DNA from 3 places in the Brevibacillus sp. GCM10020057 genome. Region 2 is predicted to be linked to each of the others. Evidence: predicted binding sites of a transcription regulator. Region 2 holds the regulator's gene; each other region holds the start of a gene.
What was found. Region 2 encodes LexA, which represses DNA repair genes until DNA is damaged. Its sites were predicted from a motif close to CGAACATATGTTCG; they were not measured.

Region 1 (6,841 bases), on a different contig from region 2:
GATGTCGGAGATGCCCCAGAAGCCCAGCAGTGTGCGAACGTATTTGTTCGCCATTTCGATGGCTGCCATCGGGCCTTCGGAGTATACGCCGCCGCGTGCGCTGAGCAGAGCCACTTTTTTGCCGCCCATCAGACCTACAGGACCTTCAGCGGTGTATTTGAAAGTTTTGCCTGCCTGGGACAGGTAGTCCATGTATGTGTGCAGGACAGCCGGTACGGTGAAGTTCCACATCGGGAAGGCGAACACGACTTTATCTGCTGCAGCAAACTGATCCAGATATTTGTTGACCAGAGCGGCGCCTTTTTGCTCTTCGGCACTCAGCTCGATGCCGTTGCCTGCTTTGTACATGGCAGTCAGCAGGTCATTTCCGTAGTAAGGCAGGTTCTCGGCGAACAGGTCCAGCTCGATGACTTCATCGTTTGCATGGGTCTCTTTATAAGATTTCGCGAATGCTTCGTACAGCTTCACACTCACGGCTTGTTCTACTGGTCGATCATTTGCCTTGATTAATAATACTTTGCTCATGGAAGGATTATTCCCCTTTCATAATGTAAGTCGCTAACTTAAAAAGTGTAAATCTTGATTTTAAGATTATTACTTGAACCGCTCTTTGTCAAGCGGTTTTTTGGGTGCAATGCGCATGGACCCGGCTAGAAGCTTTCCTGCGCGGCTCGGCCCAGTTTTTTCAGCAATTGGGTAGCCTGGCGCTGTTCCTCTGGCGTAAGTCCGCAGACCGCCTTTTCGATCACTTGTTTGTGCGAAGGAAAGATGGCCGCCAAAAACTTCTCGCCCTTTTCCGTCAGCTCCGCGTAAATGACGCGGCGGTCCTCCAGACAGGGCTTGCGAATCAGCAACTGCTTCTTCTCTAGTTTGTCCACCACGTAGGTAATGTTTCCGCTGGAGATCAGGATTTTTTCGCCAATCTGCTGCAAGGGCTGCGGTCCTTTATGATAAAGAAGTTCGAGTACGCCAAACTCGGTAGGGTTGAGGCCATGCTGGCGAATGTCGCGGTTGATGTGGGCCGTGACCCAGTTGTACGAACGGGAAAGCACCACCAATAAATCGAGGGAATCGTCACGAGCCGTCTGCTTCGACATCATGTTCCTCCTTTCCCGGCATGTATCGGGAATTTTTAATATCTTTAATTTGAGGAAATGATACAGGAAGCACGGCAGGCTTGTCAAATTGTGAAACCTTGATGGCAGAACATGGTGCGCCCGCGATTTTTGGCTCGTCCGATGCCGTCTCCCGGTGTATACTACAGAAAAATGAACTGGAGAGCAGGGGAGAGAAGGCATGGAAGTGTCATCGCGCGCACGCGGATTTGCTATGGTGCTCGTCGCGTCTGTCTTGTGGGGAGTGTCCGGGACGGTCGCACAGTCTTTGCTGCAGCATCATTCGTTTACGACAGAATGGCTGGTGACGGTGCGGCTGCTCCTGTCCGGAGGGCTGCTGCTGGCATTGTCGCTCTGCGGGAAAAACCGCAGCCATGTGTGGCTGATCGTCCGCCCGGGAAAAGGCCTGGGCAGGCTGTTGCTGTTTGGAATTTTGGGACTATTGGGCGTGCAGTATACATACTTTGCTTCTATTGAAGCAGGGAACGCAGCAACGGCGACCTTGCTGCAATATTTGGGGCCGGTCTTCTTGACGGCGTATCTCGTCGTCCGCCACCGCCAGTTGCCCAGCAAGGCGCAGACTTTGGCAATCGTGCTGGCGCTGGTCGGAACTTTTCTGCTGATTACAAACGGCAGGCCGGACCAGCTCTCGATTGCGCCGGGGGCGGTTCTGTGGGGATTGGCCTCTGCGCTGGCGCTCGCCTTTTACACCTTGTACCCTCAATCGCTGCTGCAGCGCTGGGGATCGACGGTCGTGCTGGGCTGGGCGATGCTGATCGGCGGCATCGGCCTGTGCATCCTGACTCGTCCCTGGCAGACCGTTGCTATCGACTGGCAGCCGACATCGCTGCTGGGCGTGGCGTTCCTCGTCCTGTTCGGAACGCTCATCGCCTTTTATTTGTACGTAGACAGTCTGCGTTTTATCCGGCCGGCGGAAACGAGCCTGCTCGCCAGCGCCGAACCGCTCTCCGCCGTCGTCGCCACGGTCGTCTGGCTGCACGTCCCCTTCGGCTTATGCGAATGGCTCGGTGCGCTTTGCATTATCGGGACTGTGTTTGCACTGGCGAAAAAGGAAGAGGCAAAAGGGCAGGCGGCCGCGAAGGAAACTGCGAAAGAAGCCGTCATCGAGCAACAAATGTAGCCTGGAGAAATCCGGGCTTTTTTTGTTGGGGCAGCGCAATCTCCGTGCGCCGACCGCTGGAAAGCGGCTGCTTTGGTGCCTGCTTTTGGCTTGAATACCGCTGAACACGAGGTTGCTAAACTTTTGTTTGTTTGATAAACTTTTGTTTGAGAGCGAAGCTGTGATTGCGATTTCGCGAGGGAGGAGGATAACCGTGGACAAAGAAATGCAGATTTTGCAGTACATCCGCCGCAATCCTTTTATCAGCCAGCAAGAACTGGCGGACCTGATGGGCATCTCCCGCTCTGCGGTTGCCGGATATATCGCCCAGTTGACCAAGCGCGGCGAGATCAAGGGACGGGCGTACATCCTGCGCGACGAGGGCACGATCGCCTGTATCGGCGGCGCCAATCTCGACCGCAAAGCAAGAGGGAAGCAGAAGGTGCGGCTGCATTCTTCCAATCCCGTCACGATCGTGGAGTCATGCGGCGGGGTCGCGCGCAACATCGCCGAGAATCTGGGCCGGCTCGGCTGCAAGACGTCATTGTTTACCTGCATCGGGGAAGACAAGGAAGGGGAGTGGATTCTCCAGGAGACCCGCAAGCACGGCGTCGATATCAGCCAGGTCTGGCGGCTGCCTACCCAGCGGACTGGCACCTATACCGCGCTTCTGGACATCGACGGGGAAATGATCGTCTCGCTGGCGAACATGGACATTTACGATGCGCTGACGCCGGAAATGTACGCGGAAAAGTGGTCGCATATCGCCTCGGCCCAGGCGGTTTTCCTGGATACGAACGTACCGGCCGACTGCCTCGCCTACATCATCGGACGCTGCCGGGAAGAAAACATTCCGCTGTTCGTGGACCCGGTATCCTCTGCCAAGGCGAAAAAGCTGCCGCAGCGATTGGACGGAGTCGAAGCCATTTTGCCCAACCGGGAGGAAGCCGAGCTGCTCGCAGGCATGAGCATCCAGTCGCCGGAAGACTGCGTAAAGGCGTGCCGCAAAATCAGGGAGCGGGGCGTGAAGCACGTCGTTGTGACCATGGGCGAGCAGGGCATTTACTATCAGACCGAGGGCGTCTCCGAGCATTTCGCTCCCTATCCGACCGATGTGGTGGATGTGACGGGAGCAGGAGATGCGTTTGCTTCGGGATTGCTGTACGGGGTCGTGAGCGGCGAGTCATTCGCGGATGCGTGCCGTCTGGGGCTGGCTGCGTCCGCGCTGACGCTGCAGACCGAGCAGTCCGTATCGCCGCTGCTGAAGCCGGAGCAGCTCATGGAGATTGTGAATCACTACAAAAAGGAGCGATAAGCGATGAAACAATATTTGACCTTTACAGAGGAAGTCCGTCACGCGCTGGAAAACAACCTGCCCGTGGTGGCACTGGAGACGACCATTATTTCGCACGGCATGCCTTACCCGCAAAACATCGAGATGGCCAAGGAAGTCGAGCAGATCATCCGTGACAACGGCGCTGTGCCTGCGACCATCGGGATCATGAACGGCAAAATCAAGATCGGCCTGTCCGAGAGCGAGCTGGAGGAATTTGCGACCAACAAGAGCGTAGAAAAAGTAAGCCGCCGCGACTTCCCGTACATCCTCGCGAGCGGAAAAATCGGGGCGACGACAGTAGCAGCTACGATGATCGCGGCGCAGCTTGCCGGCATCCGCATGTTTGCGACAGGCGGGATCGGCGGCGTGCATCGCGAAGGAGAAATCACGTGGGACGTATCGGCAGACTTGACCGAGCTGGCCAAGACGAACGTAGCGGTCGTGTGCGCCGGAGCCAAATCGATCCTCGACATTGGCCGCACGCTGGAATACCTGGAGACGCACGGCGTGCCGGTCGTCGGCTATCGCACCTCCGAGTTTCCGTCCTTCTTTGCCCGCGAGAGCGGCTATGGCGTAGACTTCCGCCTCGATACGCCGGAAGAAGTGGGCACCTTGATGGATACGAAATGGAAGCTGGGGCTCGACGGCGGTATGATCATCGCCAACCCGGTGCCGGAAGCAGATGCGCTGGACCATCAGCAGATCGAGGCTGTCATCCTGCAGGCATTACAGGAAGCCAAAGACAACAACATCACGGGCAAAAAGGTGACGCCGTTTTTGCTCGACAAGGTGAAACAGCTGACGGGCGGCAAGAGCCTGCAAACCAACATCGCGCTGGTGAAGCACAATGCCGAAGTGGCAGCCAAAATCGCGGCGGCGTACCAGCAGGCAGTCAACCGGGCAAACTAAAGTGCCATTGCGCAACTCGCACAAGAAAGTCCCTTTACATTCGGGGGCTTTCTTTGCGTTTTTGCGGGTCAGCCCAGGCAGGACAGGCTGGCTATTTTTTTTGAAAATACCCCTTGATATACCCTGTGGGGGTATATTATAGTGAAGATGTGATAAGGATATTGCATCAGGGGAACACTACCATAAAATATACCCCATGAGGGTATTTGGTAACGGAGGAATAACGATGAGTGCCAAGACAGCGGAAGCGACAGTTCCCATAACGGGGATGACGTGTGCGGCGTGTGCACTGCGAATCGAAAAAGGGTTGAAAAAGCTGGAGGGCGTGGAGTCTGCCAACGTCAACCTGACCCTGGAAAAATCGACGGTCGTATACGATCCGGCGGTGACGAATTTGGATCTCATCCGCAGCAAGATCGAGTCGCTCGGCTACGGGGTGGGTGCGGAAAAGGCGGAGTTGGCGATTGGCGGCATGACGTGCGCCGCCTGTGCGACCCGGATCGAAAAAGGGCTGAACAAACTGCCTGGCGTGTTGAAGGCAAACGTCAATCTGGCGCTGGAGACGGCGGTTGTGGAATACGACGCCGGCCAGGTCGGCGTGGCCGATCTCGTACGCCAGGTCGAAAAGCTGGGCTATCGAGCGGAGCCCAAGGAAGGGGAACGGTCTGGGCAGCAGGTAGACCGGCGGCAAATGGAGATCAAGCGGCAGACCGAGAAGTTCTGGGTCTCCATGCTGCTCTCGCTGCCGCTGCTCTGGGCGATGGTGAGCCACTTTTCCTTCACCTCGTTTATCTGGCTGCCGGAAGCCTTGAGTAATCCGTGGGTACAGCTCGCGTTGGCTACGCCTGTGCAGTTCGTCATCGGGGGACAGTTTTACCTGGGAGCCTACAAGGCACTGCGCAACGGCAGCGCCAACATGGATGTGCTCGTCGCCCTTGGCACTTCGGCGGCCTACTTCTACAGCCTGTATGTGGCAATTGCCTCCATCGGCACCGGCGCGCACATGCTGGAGTTGTACTTCGAGACCAGCGCGGTGCTGATCACGCTGATCCTGCTGGGCAAACTGTTCGAGGCCAAAGCCAAAGGACGTTCCTCAGAAGCGATCCGCAAGCTGATGGGGCTGCAGGCCAAGTCGGCTGTCGTCGTGCGGGACGGCGTGGAGATGACGGTTCCTGTGGAGGACGTGCGGCCGGGCGATATCGTTCATGTGAAGCCCGGCGAGAAAGTGCCGGTTGACGGGGTGGTGCTGGCAGGCGAGTCGGCCGTAGACGAATCGATGCTGACAGGGGAGAGCATCCCTGTCGACAAGAGGGCAGGCGACACCGTCATCGGCGCGACACTGAACAAAAACGGCTTCCTGAAGATCGAGGCGACCAAAGTCGGCAAAGAAACGGCGCTGGCCCAGATCATCAAGGTGGTGGAGGAAGCGCAGGGGACCAAAGCGCCGATCCAGCGTCTTGCCGACAGCATCTCCGGCATCTTCGTCCCGATTGTCGTCGGCATCGCAGCCCTGACCTTTGCCGTCTGGTATTTCGGGGTCACCCCCGGCAATTTCGCCGAGGCGCTGGAAAAAGCCATCGCCGTGCTCGTCATCGCCTGCCCGTGCGCTCTCGGCCTGGCTACGCCGACGTCCATCATGGCCGGTTCGGGCCGCGCCGCAGAGCTGGGCATTCTGTTCAAAGGCGGCGAGCATCTGGAGACCGCGCATCGGCTGGACACGATCGTCCTCGACAAGACCGGCACTGTGACCAAAGGCGAGCCGGAGCTGACCGACGTTATCGCCGTGGAGATCGAGGGGCAGCGGCTGCTGGCGCTGGTCGGGGCTGCAGAGAAAAACTCGGAGCACCCGCTGGCCCAGGCGATCGTGAAGGGCATCGGCGAGCGAGGGATTGCGCTGGCAAACACCTCGGCCTTTGAAGCGATCCCCGGCTATGGCATTCGAGCCGTGGCAGATGGCCAGGAAGTGCTCGTGGGCACGCGCAGACTGCTGGAGCGTGAACATGTTTCCTGCGAGCGCGTCGCAGAGCAGATGCTGGCGCTCGAGAAAGCGGGGAAAACCGCGATGCTGGCAGCTGTAGATGGCAAGCTGGCCGGATTGATTGCCGTGGCGGATACGATCAAGCCGACCTCGAAAAAAGCGGTAGAACGACTGAAGGCAATGGGGCTGACCGTGATCATGATGACCGGGGACAACCGCCAGACTGCGGAGGCAATCGCCCGCGAAACAGGAATCGATCAGGTCATCGCAGAAGTGTTGCCGGAGGGCAAGGCAGCGGAAGTGAAAAAGCTGCAGGCTGCAGGCAAAAAGGTCGCCATGGTCGGCGACGGTATCAACGACGCCCCGGCGCTCGCGACTGCCGA
Region 2 (6,841 bases):
TGAAGCGCGTCCTGAAAGAAGCAGAGGAAATGGGCTTTACCGCGTTCAACGTCGGTCCAGAGCCAGAATTTTTCCTGTTCAAACTGGACGATAAAGGCGAACCTACTCTTGATCTGAACGACCAAGGCGGCTACTTCGACTTCGCTCCTCTTGATCTGGGTGAAAACTGCCGCCGCGATATCGTGCTGACGCTGGAAAAAATGGGCTTTGAAATCGAAGCTTCCCACCATGAAGTGGCTCCAGGCCAACACGAAATCGACTTTAAATACACGAATGCTCTGCAAGCAGCAGACCAAATCCTGACCTTCAAGCTGGTTGTCAAAACAGTGGCTCGTCAGCATGGCCTGCACGCGACTTTCATGCCGAAGCCGCTGTACGGCGTAAATGGTTCCGGTATGCACGCTCACCAATCTCTCTTCCGCGGCGATGTCAACGCATTCTACGATGAGTCTGACGAGCTCGGTTTGAGCGAAACAGCGAAGCATTACCTGGCAGGGATCTTGCTGCACGCACGCGGTTTTGCAGCGATCACCAACCCGCTGGTAAACTCCTACAAACGTCTGGTTCCTGGTTACGAAGCTCCTTGCTACGTGGCTTGGTCTGCGAAAAACCGTTCTCCGTTGATCCGCATCCCGGCTTCCCGCGGCCTGGGCACTCGTATCGAAGTGCGCAACCCGGACCCGGCTGCAAACCCGTACCTGGCTCTGGCTGTCATGCTCAAAGCAGGTCTCGACGGCATCAAAAACAAGCTGCAGGCTCCTCCGGCAGTGGACCGCAATATCTATGTGATGAACGAGCAAGACCGCGAAGCAAACGGCATCGACAGCCTGCCAGCTACGCTGAAAGAAGCGATCGAGTGCCTGAAAGCAGACCCGGTCATCTGCGAAGCCCTGGGCGAGCACGCACTGGTGCACTTCATCGAAGCAAAAGAAATCGAGTGGGATATGTTCCGCACACGCGTCCACGATTGGGAGCGCGAGCAGTACATGAACACTTACTAAAAAGCGTTGACCCCTTGTGCCGTCTGGTGCGAGGGGTTTTTTCGCTTTTGTGGGTGAAGTCAAAAAAGTATCGGTCGTTTTGGCGGCACCCACAAATTCAATCGAATATCTTATTGCATATGTGCTTCATGTGATCGCTTCCTATTTTCTTGGTGATGTGGTCGTAAACTTCTGAGATATTCACAATACAAATACCCCGGGATTAACCCGGGGACGGTCGAACATTTCCATCGCATTGACTCGTTGCATTTCGTTTAGTCGTTGCAGGTATACTTAAATTCAGGGCCTGTTTGAATAAAGTAACCACTTCTCACTTGCCCTGCCCAGTTCTGCAATGCTTCCTTCCACTGGACGCTGTCAAAGAACTCATCCACTGTTACCCCGGAAGAAGAGAACCATATGAGCGGAGTAAAAGGAGCAAGTGGCCCCACATCACCCCAAATCCCTCCTGCTGAAATGGTATCTTGCTTAACCAGAAGCAATGGAAGTCCGTATTGGTATGCCATTGCAGGTTCAATCTGCAAGAAAGGGGAATAAGGTTCGCCTTGAGCAGTTGACCTTGTTGGCTTCAGTAGAGCCGCTGCCGTACCGTAACTGGAGTTGATCATCGTGCGGATATTTTCCAGGGTAGTATTCGGGTACTGGTCGGTATTCGGGATCGTTCTGGGAAACAGAAGTACCTTCTTGATTTCCTTGAACATTCGGATGATAAATTGTTGCTCCTGAGAGAACGGGGGCTGCGGCGGTCCGAGAGTAAACAGGTTCTGATGGCTGAAAAAAACCGGGATTCGGAAAAAAGCGCTTGCGGCATCATTTAGATCGGTCATATCTGCGTAGGCTTGTTTATACTGCTCGTTGGACGAAGTTTCCTTTGCGGGAATGTCAAGATGTTTCTCCTTCGCTTTTTCTTTACTCAACTTGAATCACCTCCACGCGATAACATATTCTGATAGAGCGATGAAAGATTGGACAAAAATACGCGTAAGAAAAAAATGGTTACTACTCTATGAGGGATGAGTCATTCGCGTAAGTAAAAACGGTTGGAAACTGGATGATGACAGAGTGCGACGGTATACACTTTCTACATCCCGAAACTGTGGCAACGGGTTCTGCAAAGTCCGTTTGTGGGGATGTCTCGATTGCAGATGAAGCTGCAACGAAACCGAGCGTCACACGTATACCTTACAAAGAGGAGGGGTGGCTGTGGAAATCTTGTTGTGGGTTCTTGTCGCGGCACTGTTCGTGCTAAGCATCGCAGGCATTTTTCTCCCGGTGTTGCCGGATACGATATTGTTGTGGGGAGGATTTTTGCTCTACCAGTTTTTCATCGCGGAACCGGGGTCCGAGCTGCCTGCGTCGTTTTGGTGGGGAATGGCGGCCATGAGCGTGCTTTTATACGGGGCGGACTTGCTTACGAACATGTATTTCGTCAAGAGATACGGCGGCTCGAAATGGTCTTCGCTGGCGGCAGTTCTCGGTATTCTGATAGGGATTTTTGCTTTCCCGCCGCTGGGCATGATCATTTTGCCCTTCGTCTTCGTCGTCCTGGTTGAGTTGTTCGTGCAACAGCAGCCGCTGGAGCGGGCGATCAAGGCGGGCTTCGGCTCGCTGGTCGGGTTTTTTGGCAGCGCCGTGGTCAAAGTGGTGCTGCAGGTGACGATGATCATCTGGTTCTTCCTGGCGATGTAAGGACAGCCGGAAGTTTGCGGCTGTGTCGGCGATGGCAGGAAGTCGCGCGGCGGCTGGTCAAAACGCCAACGGACTTTGTGACAGGTCGTGGACCTAGATAAAAGTGACGGCGTTTGCATAATTGACGGAAATAACAAAATCGCCACGTCTATTTCAAAGAAAAAAGGACAGCCTCAGCTGCCCTTTTTCCTTTTTATGCGATTAGTGGATGAGGCGGTAGACGCCGATGACTTTGCCCAGAACGGTGACAGAGTCCAGAATGATCGGCTCCATCGTCGCGTTTTCCGGCTGCAGGCGGAAGTGGTTTTTCTCTTTGAAGAAGCGCTTGACTGTAGCTTCGTCTTCATCTGTCATGGCGACGACGATATCCCCGTTGTTAGCAACGTTCTGCTGGCGCACGATCACGTAATCACCGTCGAGGATGCCAGCTTCGATCATGCTGTTTCCGGAGACGCGGAGCATGTACACCTTGTCCGAGGTAACAATATTTTCCGGAAGCGGGAAGTACTCTTCTACATCTTCAATCGCGGTGATCGGTTGTCCGGCTGTGACTTTCCCGATGACGGGCACGCGAACCACGGAATCTTCAAAATCATCCTGGAAGCGGTCATCCTCGGACAACAGCTCGATTGCGCGAGGTTTGGTAGGGTCGCGGCGGATCAAGCCTTTCTTTTCCAGGCGAGCCAAGTGTCCGTGGACGGTAGAGCTGGATGCAAGTCCGACAGCCTCTCCGATCTCCCGTACGGAAGGCGGATATCCTTTGTCGCGCACTTCTTTCCGGATGAAATCAATGATAGCCTGCTGTCGATTTGATAGTTTTGACATAGAAGACACCTCGGTTTTCTCGAACATGTTTTCCTATATTATACCATGGGAGCTTGCGTTCGACAAACATAAGTTCGATTATTTGTTGACATGAACATACGTTCTCCTTTATGATGGAAACAAGAAAACAGAACGTACGTTTGCAGGAGGGATTCATGTGTCTGTCATGACTGTACATAACCGCTTTGAGAAACAGGAAGTCGAGAAAAAGCCGCTTCGCCGCGCAAGATTGGGGATCACTCGAGGTCATGCGATTTTGTTCCTCGCCACCTTCGCTCTCTTTTTTTACTTGCTGACCGAACTGGTGTTTGCTTCTGGCACTGAAGAGGCATTGCCGGTAAAAGAGGTTACGGTGCGGGCAGGAGACAGCCTGTGGAGGCTGGCGACCCGTTATCAGGAAGAGGCGCACATGGATGTGGCTGAGCTTGTGACGGCGATCCGGGAGGCGAACGAGCTGGAGAGCGTGATCATTTATCCCGGGCAGAACCTGAAGATTCCGCTTGCAGCCGCTGCCGAGTGAGGGGCGGGTGTCCGATCTGCTTGCGTCGTGTACATGTTGTGGTATAATGGAGCGGCATTACTTACAGGTGGGGAGGAACCGGTCGTGGTATCTGATGCAGAAATCAAGCGGATTAATGAATTGGCGAAAAAATCCAAGGAATCCGGGTTGACCGATGAAGAAAGGTTCGAACAAAAGCAGCTTCGCCAAAAGTATATCGACGCCGTAAAGATGTCGCTGAAGGCGAATCTGGATTCGATCCGCTATGTGGAAGACCTTGAAGAAAATGACCGAAAACAGTAAGATATCATGTGTTGATAACAAAGACATCCTTGCTTGACGCCGGGATGTCTTTTTATTCCGAAATCGGGGAGCGGGTTTGAGTTACATGTTGCTTGGCTGTCAGTGGAGCCAGCCGTTTGATAGCGAGGAACGAGGGGAGGGACGGGTATGAGTACCCAGCATCGGGATTACGAACAGGAACAGAAGAAGCTCGATGAAACGATCGCGATCATCGACAGGGAAATCGCGCAATTGCGCGAGGATATTCGGGAAGCGACGGACGATTACGTAAAGCAGGTCGTGAATTCCAAAAAGGCAAAAGACTTGCGATACCTGGAAGATCAGGGGCGCGAGAAGCCTTACTTTGGCAGGGTTGATTTTCTGAAAGACGAAGTATACGAACTCGATCAGGTGTACATAGGCAAACGGGGGATTGTGCGCAGTGACACGTTTGACTCGGTCGTCGTGGACTGGAGGGCGCCAATTGCCAGTCTGTATTACTCCGGGGAAAGTAAGGATGCTTTTTACCGGATGGGACGAGAAATTGTGCGTGGGGAAGTTACCTTGAAGCGCAATTTTGCCATCGAAAACGGGAAAATCACAGGGATCTACGACGGAGCGGTAAAAGAAACGATTCATCGGGAAATGAGCGATCCCGACGATTTCTTGCAGGAAGGCTTCATCGACGAGTTTCTCGCGGCCAATCTCAATCAGACCAATGACAGCCGTCTGAAAGATATCGTGGCGACGATCCAGTCGGAGCAAAACGACATTATCCGGGCAGAAAAAGAACGCCCCATCGTCGTCCAGGGGGTAGCAGGCAGCGGAAAAACGACCATTGCGCTGCACAGGCTGTCGTATTTGATCTACAACTATCAGGATACGATGATGTCGAAAAAGTTCATGGTGTTTGCACCTAACCGGATGTTCCTTACGTACATCTCGGACGTCTTGCCGGAATTGGGCGTGGATGATGTCCAGCAATCGACCTTCGTAGATTGGGCTGCACGCCTCGTCAAGCCGCTTTTGCCCAAGGGCTGGAGAATCCTTAGCCCGGACAAACCGCTTTCGCTGTTTTTTGAAGACGGACAGGACGTGCGGGAGCAGGAGCTTGCGCGCAACAGGCTGTGCTTCAAAGGCTCGCTTGCGTGCAAGGATGCGCTGGAGCAGTACATCCGCTTCGTCATCGAGACGAGGATTCCGTTCAAAAAGCTGAGCTTTCAATACAGCAAAACCAAGCAAGTCTTTACGATCAGCGGCGATTTCATCCGCCAGAGCTTTCTGCAGCAATTTGCCAACCTGCCGTACCAACGCAGGCTGGATGCGCTGCGCAAGCATCTCAAGCAGGAAATGAACAAGCAGATGTTCGCGCATTTGCGAGAGATGAAGATTGATTTGGACAAACAGGGTCTGGCCAGGTTTGAAAAGATGCTGGAGCAAATTCTCGACCAGTACATGTCTTCCTTTCCACAGCTCGATGTGTTTGCTGCCTACAAGGAATTGATGACGGAGGAGAGCCTGCTGCGGCAACTGGTCTCTCACGAAGTCGACGATGCAGTCTTGCGTGATGTCTGCCAATCTTCCCGCGCCCTGTTTGCCGAGGAGCGGCTGGAGACCGAGGATATTGCTCCTTTGCTCTACTTGCAGCACATTGTCGAAGGGATGAGCAAAGCGGAGCACTTCGACCATACCGTGATCGACGAGGCGCAAGACTTGAGCGCGCTGGAAATCGCAGTCGTTGCATTGGCGACGAAAAATCAGTCGCTGACGATCGTCGGGGATATTGCCCAAGGGATTCATTCGTACCGCGGCATTCACGCCTGGGAGGAGCTGACTGCGGGCGTTTTTCAAACGATGCGGCCTGCCTATTACACTTTGTCGCAAAGCTATCGTTCGACCATTGAGATCATGCGCTGCGCCAATGAAGTGCTGCGGCAAATCGAGCTTCCCGAGACGGTGCTTGCGAAGCCGGTCCTGCGTCACGGAGAAAAGCCTGTCATGGTCATCGCTGAAACTCGCACCGAGCTGTGGCAGGACGTGGCCGAACGCGTCGCTTCGTTCCAGGCAAGCGGCTTCCAGACGATTGCGATCGTCACCAAGACAATTGGGGCGAGCAAAAAAGCATTCAAAGGGTTGCAGGACAAAGTCGCTGAGCTTACACTCCTTAGCAGCAAAGACAGCCAGTTTCCAGGCGGCGTCACCGTCATGCCGGCTTTTTTGACCAAAGGGCTGCAATTTGATGTGGTCATTTTAATCGACGTTGAATTGTACTCGGACTCCGAACGGGATGCCAAGCTGCTTTATGTGGCGATGACACGCCCTGTGCACCGGCTGGTCATGACGCATATCGAGGGCAGCGTGCCGGCGCTATTGCAAGAGCTGCCTGACGAACTATATACCCGGGCGTAAGTCCTTTCTAAAAGCAAACCCCCTGCCAATCTGGCAAGGGGCTTCTTCCTTTTTAGTGGTCGCCGGTATTTCCTTTGGAAGGATTGGTGATGACAAAGCCCTCTTCCGGCAAGTACAGGTAATCGAGGATAATCCC
Region 3 (6,841 bases), on a different contig from region 2:
GCTTGTTTTGCTGGCGTTGACCGTACTGACGGTCTGGGTGCCCGCCCTGTTGCTTGTGACGGGGCTGTTTGCGCTCGCGGGGCATGAAGGCCTGTTCTTCCTGAGCCGGATGCAGGAGCAGAGGCAGCCCCCGTACTTTATCCAGTCGCCGCAGGGCGTCAAGGTCATGGGTGTCATCCCGGGGACGCGCGCCGAGGAAATCGGGATTGTGCCGGGCGAGATTATCGTAAAGGTGAACGGAATCAACGTCCGCAACAAGGAAGATCTGTATCCCGCCCTGCAGGCGAACTCGGCCTTTTGCAAGATGGAGGTGCTCACCCATGGCGGGGAGCTGAAATTCGTGCAATGCGCGGTGTATGCCGGCAATCATCACCAGCTCGGTATCATCGTGGTGCCGGATGCGAATACCCGCGTCTACGTCGATCTGATGCGATCCAGTGTCGTGGAACTGATCAGGCAGCGTCTGGAAAAACTGCATATCGGAGCCTAGAACGATCGGGAGGGAGAACGTGCGCCGGGGGACGCGCGGGACCCTCCCGTTTTCCTTGTGCAGATTCGCGTCTGCCACAGCATGAGGGAAGCGGCGATCAAAAATTTTTTGCGAATTTTTCCGCCCGTGCAGAAACAAAACAAAACGTGGTGCGTCTCAAGGTTAGAGGAAAAAAGAGGGAGTGAACATCCACTGTGAGAATGATACGCAAGCCTGCATGGTACGCGCTGGCCGGAATATTGACTGCAGTCAGCCTGTACAGCCCGATGACGGTATCGCATGAAGCGCGAGCAGCGGAACAGGTTGCCGCCGCACCCGTTCCCGCTCCGGTTTCCAAAGGTGTACAGAAGCTGGTTGGGCTAATTCCCGAGCTGACCAGCCGCTATGTCGTCTACGACGGTGAGGTCGACGGCCCGGGCGTGAGCGGTGTCAGCGTGACTTTTGCTTCGTCCGCTGCAGAAAAGGAGAAGGCGACGGACAGGGCGATTTTCTCGGGGACGGGCGATTTGCTGAAGCTGACGCTTGCGCCAAAAGCGGCCGAAAAACCGGTCGCGTGGACGGATCAGCAATGGAAAGACAGAGCCGCTGCGTTTGTGGCGGACCTGAAGCCGGCAGGGGGCGTGTATCAGCCGCGGACGATTACCCGTGAGCAGTCACAGACGACCGTCAGGCTGGTCAAAACGTGGAACAACGTGGCGTTTGAAGATACTTACGATGTGCTGGTTACCTTTGACGGCACAGGCAGGCTCGTCGCTTTTGACACCTTTGCCGGCAAGCCGTACGAACCCGTTGACTCGTCTTCTCTGCCTTCGCTACAGAAGGCGCTGACTGCCCAGCAAGCCGCTGCCAAATACGCGGAGAGCCGCCCGCTGGAGCTGGTGTACTTGCTCCCCGGCGAATATAGCCAGGCGGAGCGGGTGCAGGCGCAGCTCACCTACGTTGTGAAGGACGGGGTTGTCAGAGGAGCGCATACAGGCAGCGCGCTGGATGCCTTCAGCGGAAAACGGCTGGCAGAGCTTGCGTCCTCCGGAAAACAGCCGGTGCAGACGATCGCCGTGAACGGGACGGGCGAGAAGTGGGTGGCGACGACGGAGGTGCAGGCGCAGGACCTGGTGCGAAAACTGGCGCACGTAGAGCCAGGGAAGCTGCCGCTTTCTTCATTTACAGCCGCCTACGACAACGGGGAGGAACGGCGCTTCTTTATCTGGGGTCATTTCAGCGAGGGGACAGCGGCTGAGGATAAGCAGTACCAGATGGGCCAATTTCCAGAGGGGGTTGCCGCCAAGGAGCGTCTGCACATCCTGCTGGAGACAGACGGAAAAACCGGCCAGCTTCTCCGGCTTGCCATGAGCACCGCAGCAGATGGCAGCGGGAAGCCGGATAAGCAGCGGGACTGGAAGACTGCCGAAGCGATTCTGAAGCGTCTGTTGCCTTCGGGGACGACGCAGCTGCAAATGCGCGATGCAGGTAATGAGAATCTGACGTTGATTACCGCTGATCCGCTGGTCAATGGCTTGCCTGTTTATCAAGAGGGACAAACGAGTGAGCAAGGAATGTACACGATCTTGCTGGATGCGGCCAGCGGCAATGTAAAAGACATCCAGATCCGGCGTCCGGCAGATTGGATCGCGCCAGCGCGAACCTCAGCCCTGTCCGAACAGGAGGCAGTCGCTGCAATCCTGAAGACGTATCCTTTGGAGCTGACGTATTTTTCCCAGACCGATCCGCAGACCCAGGCAGTCACCTGGAAGCTGGCCTACGATCTTTCTTTCCGCCAGTCGAAAGCGCATTGCTTCTGCGGCGGGGAGCCGAAGGTAGACCTGACCGTGCGCGTAGACGCGGTGACCGGAAAAGTGCTGACGGACGAACAATAGTTAAGCGTGCAAGCGAAAGCGCGACACGAAAAAATCCGCATTCTTCGGACGGGAAGAGTGCGGATTTTTTGATCCGGTACGTAAATGTTCTACGCTTTGGCCGCGAAGCCGGTGATTTGACCAAGCGATACTCTTTGGCCGTCTTCCAGAACGAATTCGACCGTGCCGTTTTTCATGCTGACCGCCTGGATGACACCAGACAAACTGTCAGTGGAAGTGCTGCCGTCCGTGTTCGTACGGGAGGCGTTGTAGGTAATGGTATAGCCGATCATCTGGGCGTATTGCAGCGAGTTTGTCATCGCCTGGTTTTCCGGCTTGACGCTCATGCCGACGATTTCGTCCAGCTTCACGCTCGCGCCGTTGTCCAGCTGGAAGGTGGCGGTTCCGTCCTTCATGGAGAAGCCGGTAATGACCGCATTTTTGACTTCATCGACGGAAGTGATGTCATCCGTTGTGGCGGGATTGCCGTCTTGATCGACTTGTGTAGTCGTTTTGTAGGAGATTTGGTTTCCGATCATTTGCATGTACTTCAGGCTGCTGTCCAGCGCGTTTCCGGTCATGCCCTGCGACTCCAGACCTTTTACGTCAGCGAGGGGAACCGGATTCGTCTCGCCCGCCATGCGGAAGTAAATTTTGCCGTTGTCCATATAGACGGCCTGGATGACGCCTTCCTTGGATTCCGTAGACGTCTCGCCGGTGACTTCATCGGCAGTCGTCAGATCGTACTTGGCAGTGCGGCCCACCAGCGCTTCGTATTTTTCCAGCGTGAGCATGCTGTTGTTGGATTGCTCCATCAGGGTGGCCATTTTGGTCATTTTCTCGACCATTGTCATCATGCTCGTCTGTTGAATAAACTGGGAGTTATCCATCGGCGACATCGGGTCCTGGTTTTTCAGTTGCTCCAGCAGGAGTTTCATGAACGCATCGTTGTCCAGCTCGGTGGAAAATTCCTTTTTCCCTTTATAGCTTAGGTAGGCCGGCACCATCGAGCTGCTGCTTACCGTATTGTTATCAGACATGTTGGTCCTCCCCTTACTGTGCGGGTTCTTACGTGCGGGTATGTCGTTCCACGTTCCACTATCAGTATCGGAAAAAGGGGATGCAGGATGAAGACAAACATTTGTTCGAGAATTTCGGCTTAATCTTGCACGCATTGTGTTATAATGGAAGAAGAAACCTTTTACGCGATGAGGAGATGAACGAGGGAATGGAGCGTTTTGAATTGGTATCGGAGTATCAGCCGTCCGGCGACCAGCCGACTGCCATCGCAGAGCTGGTGGCAGGGGTAAAGGCTGGCAAAAGGCACCAGACCCTCCTGGGGGCGACGGGAACGGGAAAGACCTATACGGCTGCCCAGGTGATCGCTCAAGTGAACAAGCCGACATTGGTCATGGCGCACAACAAGACGCTGGCCGCCCAGCTGTGCGCGGAATTCAAGGATTTTTTTCCGAACAATGCCGTAGAATATTTCGTCAGCTACTACGATTACTATCAACCGGAAGCATACATTCCCCAATCGGATACGTTTATTGAAAAAGACTCCAGCATCAACGAAGAGATCGACAAGCTGCGCCACTCGGCGACCAGCGCCTTGTTCGAGCGGCGGGATGTCATCATCGTCGCATCGGTGTCGTGCATTTACGGTTTGGGTTCTCCCGAGGAGTACCGGGAGATGCTGCTGTCGCTGCGCGTCGGCATGGAAAAGAGCCGGGACGAGGTTTTGCACCGGCTGGTAGACATACAGTACACTCGCAACGACATCAATTTCACGCGCGGGACCTTCCGGGTACGCGGGGACGTGGTCGAAATCTTCCCTGCCTCGCAGAGCGAGCAGGCGATTCGCGTGGAGTTTTTCGGAGACGAGATCGACCGGATCACAGCGATCGACGTGTTGACAGGAGAAATTCTCGGTCAACGCGACCATGTGGCGATCTTTCCGGCATCCCACTACGTGACGCGGGAAGAAAAAATGAAGCTCGCCGTGCAGAGCATCGAGGCGGAGCTGACGGAGCGTCTGGCCGAGCTGCGCGAAGCGGGCAAGTTGCTTGAAGCGCAGCGGCTGGAGCAGCGTACGCGCTACGATATCGAAATGATGCTGGAAATGGGCTTTTGTTCCGGGATCGAAAACTACTCCCGCCACCTGACGGGATTGCCGGCCGGGCATGCCCCATACACTTTGCTCGACTATTTTCCTGATGATTTTCTCGTTCTGATGGATGAGTCACACATGACCTTGCCGCAGGTGCGGGCGATGTACAACGGCGACCGCGCGCGCAAGGACGTCCTGGTTGAGCACGGTTTCCGCCTGCCGTCTGCCAAGGACAACCGTCCGCTGAAGTTTGAGGAGTTCGAGGCGAAGGTCAAGCAGGCTATCTACATCTCTGCTACACCTGGTCCGTACGAGCTGGAGCACTGTCCGGAACTGGTACAGCAAGTCATTCGTCCGACGGGTCTGGTCGATCCGACAATCTCGGTGCGCCCGATCAAAGGGCAGATCGACGACCTCATCGGCGAGATCCAGGCGACCATTGCCAAAGACGAGCGGGTCCTGGTCACGACCTTGACGAAAAAAATGGCGGAGGATTTGACGGATTACCTGAAAGAAGTGGGCATCAAAGTCCGCTATCTCCACTCCGACATCAAGACGATCGAACGGATGCAAATTTTGCGCTCCTTGCGCCTTGGCGAATTTGATGTCCTGATCGGAATCAACCTGCTGCGGGAAGGTCTGGACCTGCCGGAAGTGTCGCTGGTAGCGATTCTCGACGCCGACAAGGAAGGCTTCCTGCGCAACGAGCGCTCCCTGATCCAGACCATCGGCCGTGCCGCGCGCAATGCGGAAGGGCGCGTCATCATGTACGCCGACAAAATCACGGATTCGATGGATGCGGCGATCAAGGAGACGGAGCGGAGACGCGCGATCCAGATGGCTTATAACGAGCAGCATGGCATCACGCCGCAAACGGTGAAAAAGGCCGTCCGCGACGTGATCGAGGCGACGAAGGTGGCCGAGGAAAAGGCGGACTACCTGCCGCATGAAGATTTCAGGAAAATGCCGAAGAAAGACCGCTTGACGGTAATCGCACGAATGGAAGAAGAAATGAAAGAAGCGGCCCGCAACCTCATGTTTGAACGCGCGGCAGAATTGCGCGATCTGATTCTGGAGCTGAAGGCTGAACTCTAAGGAGAGATTTTTTTCATGCCATTGGAACATATCGTGGTCAAGGGTGCTCGCGCCCACAACCTGAAAAACATTGATGTGGTCATCCCACGGGACAAATTCGTCGTGCTGACGGGTCTGTCCGGGTCGGGGAAGTCTTCTCTTGCCTTTGATACGATCTATGCGGAGGGACAGCGCCGTTACGTGGAGTCCCTGTCTGCCTATGCCCGGCAGTTTCTCGGGCAGATGGACAAGCCGGATGTGGACTCTATCGAGGGACTCTCTCCGGCGATTTCCATCGACCAGAAGACGACCAGCCGCAATCCGCGTTCTACGGTGGGGACGGTCACGGAGATTTACGATTACTTGCGCCTGTTGTATGCGCGCGTAGGAAGAGCGTTCTGCCCGGAGCATGGCATCGAGATCCAGTCGCAGACGGTGGAGCAAATGGTGGACCGCGTGATGGAATATCCGGAGCGCACGCGTATACAGATTCTCGCGCCGATGGTTCAAGGACGCAAGGGTGAGCACGTCAAGCTGCTCGAGGACATCCGCAAGCAAGGGTTCGTCCGCGTACGGGTGAACGGAGAGGTGCGCGATCTGTCCGAGGACATCAAGCTGGAGAAAAACAAGAAGCACAACATCGAAGTGGTTGTCGACCGGGTCGTCGTGAAGCCGGATGTGCAGGCCCGGCTGGCAGACTCGCTGGAGACGGCGCTGCGGCTGGCGGACGGCAAAGTGATCGTCGACGTGATGGAACAGGAGGAACTGCTCTTTAGCGAAAAGCATGCATGCCCGGTGTGCGGCTTTTCCATCGGCGAGCTGGAGCCGCGCATCTTTTCCTTCAACAGCCCGTTCGGTGCCTGTCCCGAGTGTGACGGATTGGGTGTCAAGCTGGAAGTAGACCCGGACATGGTCGTGCCGGATGCGACCCGGACCTTAAGCGATGGGGCGATCGGAGCGTGGGAGCCGAAATCTTCCACGTACTACCAGCAGTTGCTGGAGTCGGCCTGCCGCCATTTCGGTATTCGCATGGACGTGCCGTACGAGGAGCTGCCGGCCGAGCAGAAGCAGATTTTGATGTACGGCAGCATGGGCGAGAAGATCGAATTCCGCTATGAGAACGAGTTCGGCCAGGTGCGGGAAGCGGTCGTGCCGTTCGAGGGGGTCATCCCCAACCTGCAGCGGCGCCATCTGGAGACCAGCTCGGACTACATTCGGGAGCAGATCGAGGGCTATATGAGCCAAAAGCCATGCGCGGTCTGCAAAGGGCAGCGCCTGCGACAGGAGAGCCTCGCGGTAAAAGTCGGGGAGCGG

Region 1: ACFSO0_RS06015 (carbohydrate kinase) is a predicted target of LexA. The motif match lies at 2,373-2,386, and genes of this name have one in related genera.
Region 3: uvrB (excinuclease ABC subunit UvrB) is a predicted target of LexA. The motif match lies at 3,478-3,491, and genes of this name have one in related genera.

What each region holds. Positions count from the first base shown of each region.
Region 1 is NZ_JBHUJW010000021.1:18,172-25,012, forward strand. It holds gene ACFSO0_RS06000 (FMN-dependent NADH-azoreductase) at 1-525, opposite strand, end outside; gene ACFSO0_RS06005 (MarR family winged helix-turn-helix transcriptional regulator) at 651-1,097, opposite strand; gene ACFSO0_RS06010 (DMT family transporter) at 1,297-2,256, shown strand; gene ACFSO0_RS06015 (carbohydrate kinase) at 2,450-3,550, shown strand; gene ACFSO0_RS06020 (pseudouridine-5'-phosphate glycosidase) at 3,554-4,480, shown strand; gene ACFSO0_RS06025 (heavy metal translocating P-type ATPase) at 4,707-6,841, shown strand, end outside.
Region 2 is NZ_JBHUJW010000043.1:459,130-465,970, forward strand. It holds gene glnA (type I glutamate--ammonia ligase) at 1-1,001, shown strand, start outside; gene ACFSO0_RS15895 (hypothetical protein) at 1,256-1,918, opposite strand; gene ACFSO0_RS15900 (DUF456 domain-containing protein) at 2,205-2,690, shown strand; gene lexA (transcriptional repressor LexA) at 2,892-3,515, opposite strand; gene yneA (cell division suppressor protein YneA) at 3,682-4,035, shown strand; gene ACFSO0_RS15915 (DUF896 domain-containing protein) at 4,120-4,317, shown strand; gene ACFSO0_RS15920 (HelD family protein) at 4,465-6,705, shown strand; gene ACFSO0_RS15925 (HesB/IscA family protein) at 6,758-6,841, opposite strand, start outside.
Region 3 is NZ_JBHUJW010000018.1:18,403-25,243, reverse strand. It holds gene ACFSO0_RS05135 (PDZ domain-containing protein) at 1-490, shown strand, start outside; gene ACFSO0_RS05130 (hypothetical protein) at 691-2,364, shown strand; gene ACFSO0_RS05125 (flagellar hook assembly protein FlgD) at 2,454-3,383, opposite strand; gene uvrB (excinuclease ABC subunit UvrB) at 3,572-5,548, shown strand; gene uvrA (excinuclease ABC subunit UvrA) at 5,564-6,841, shown strand, end outside.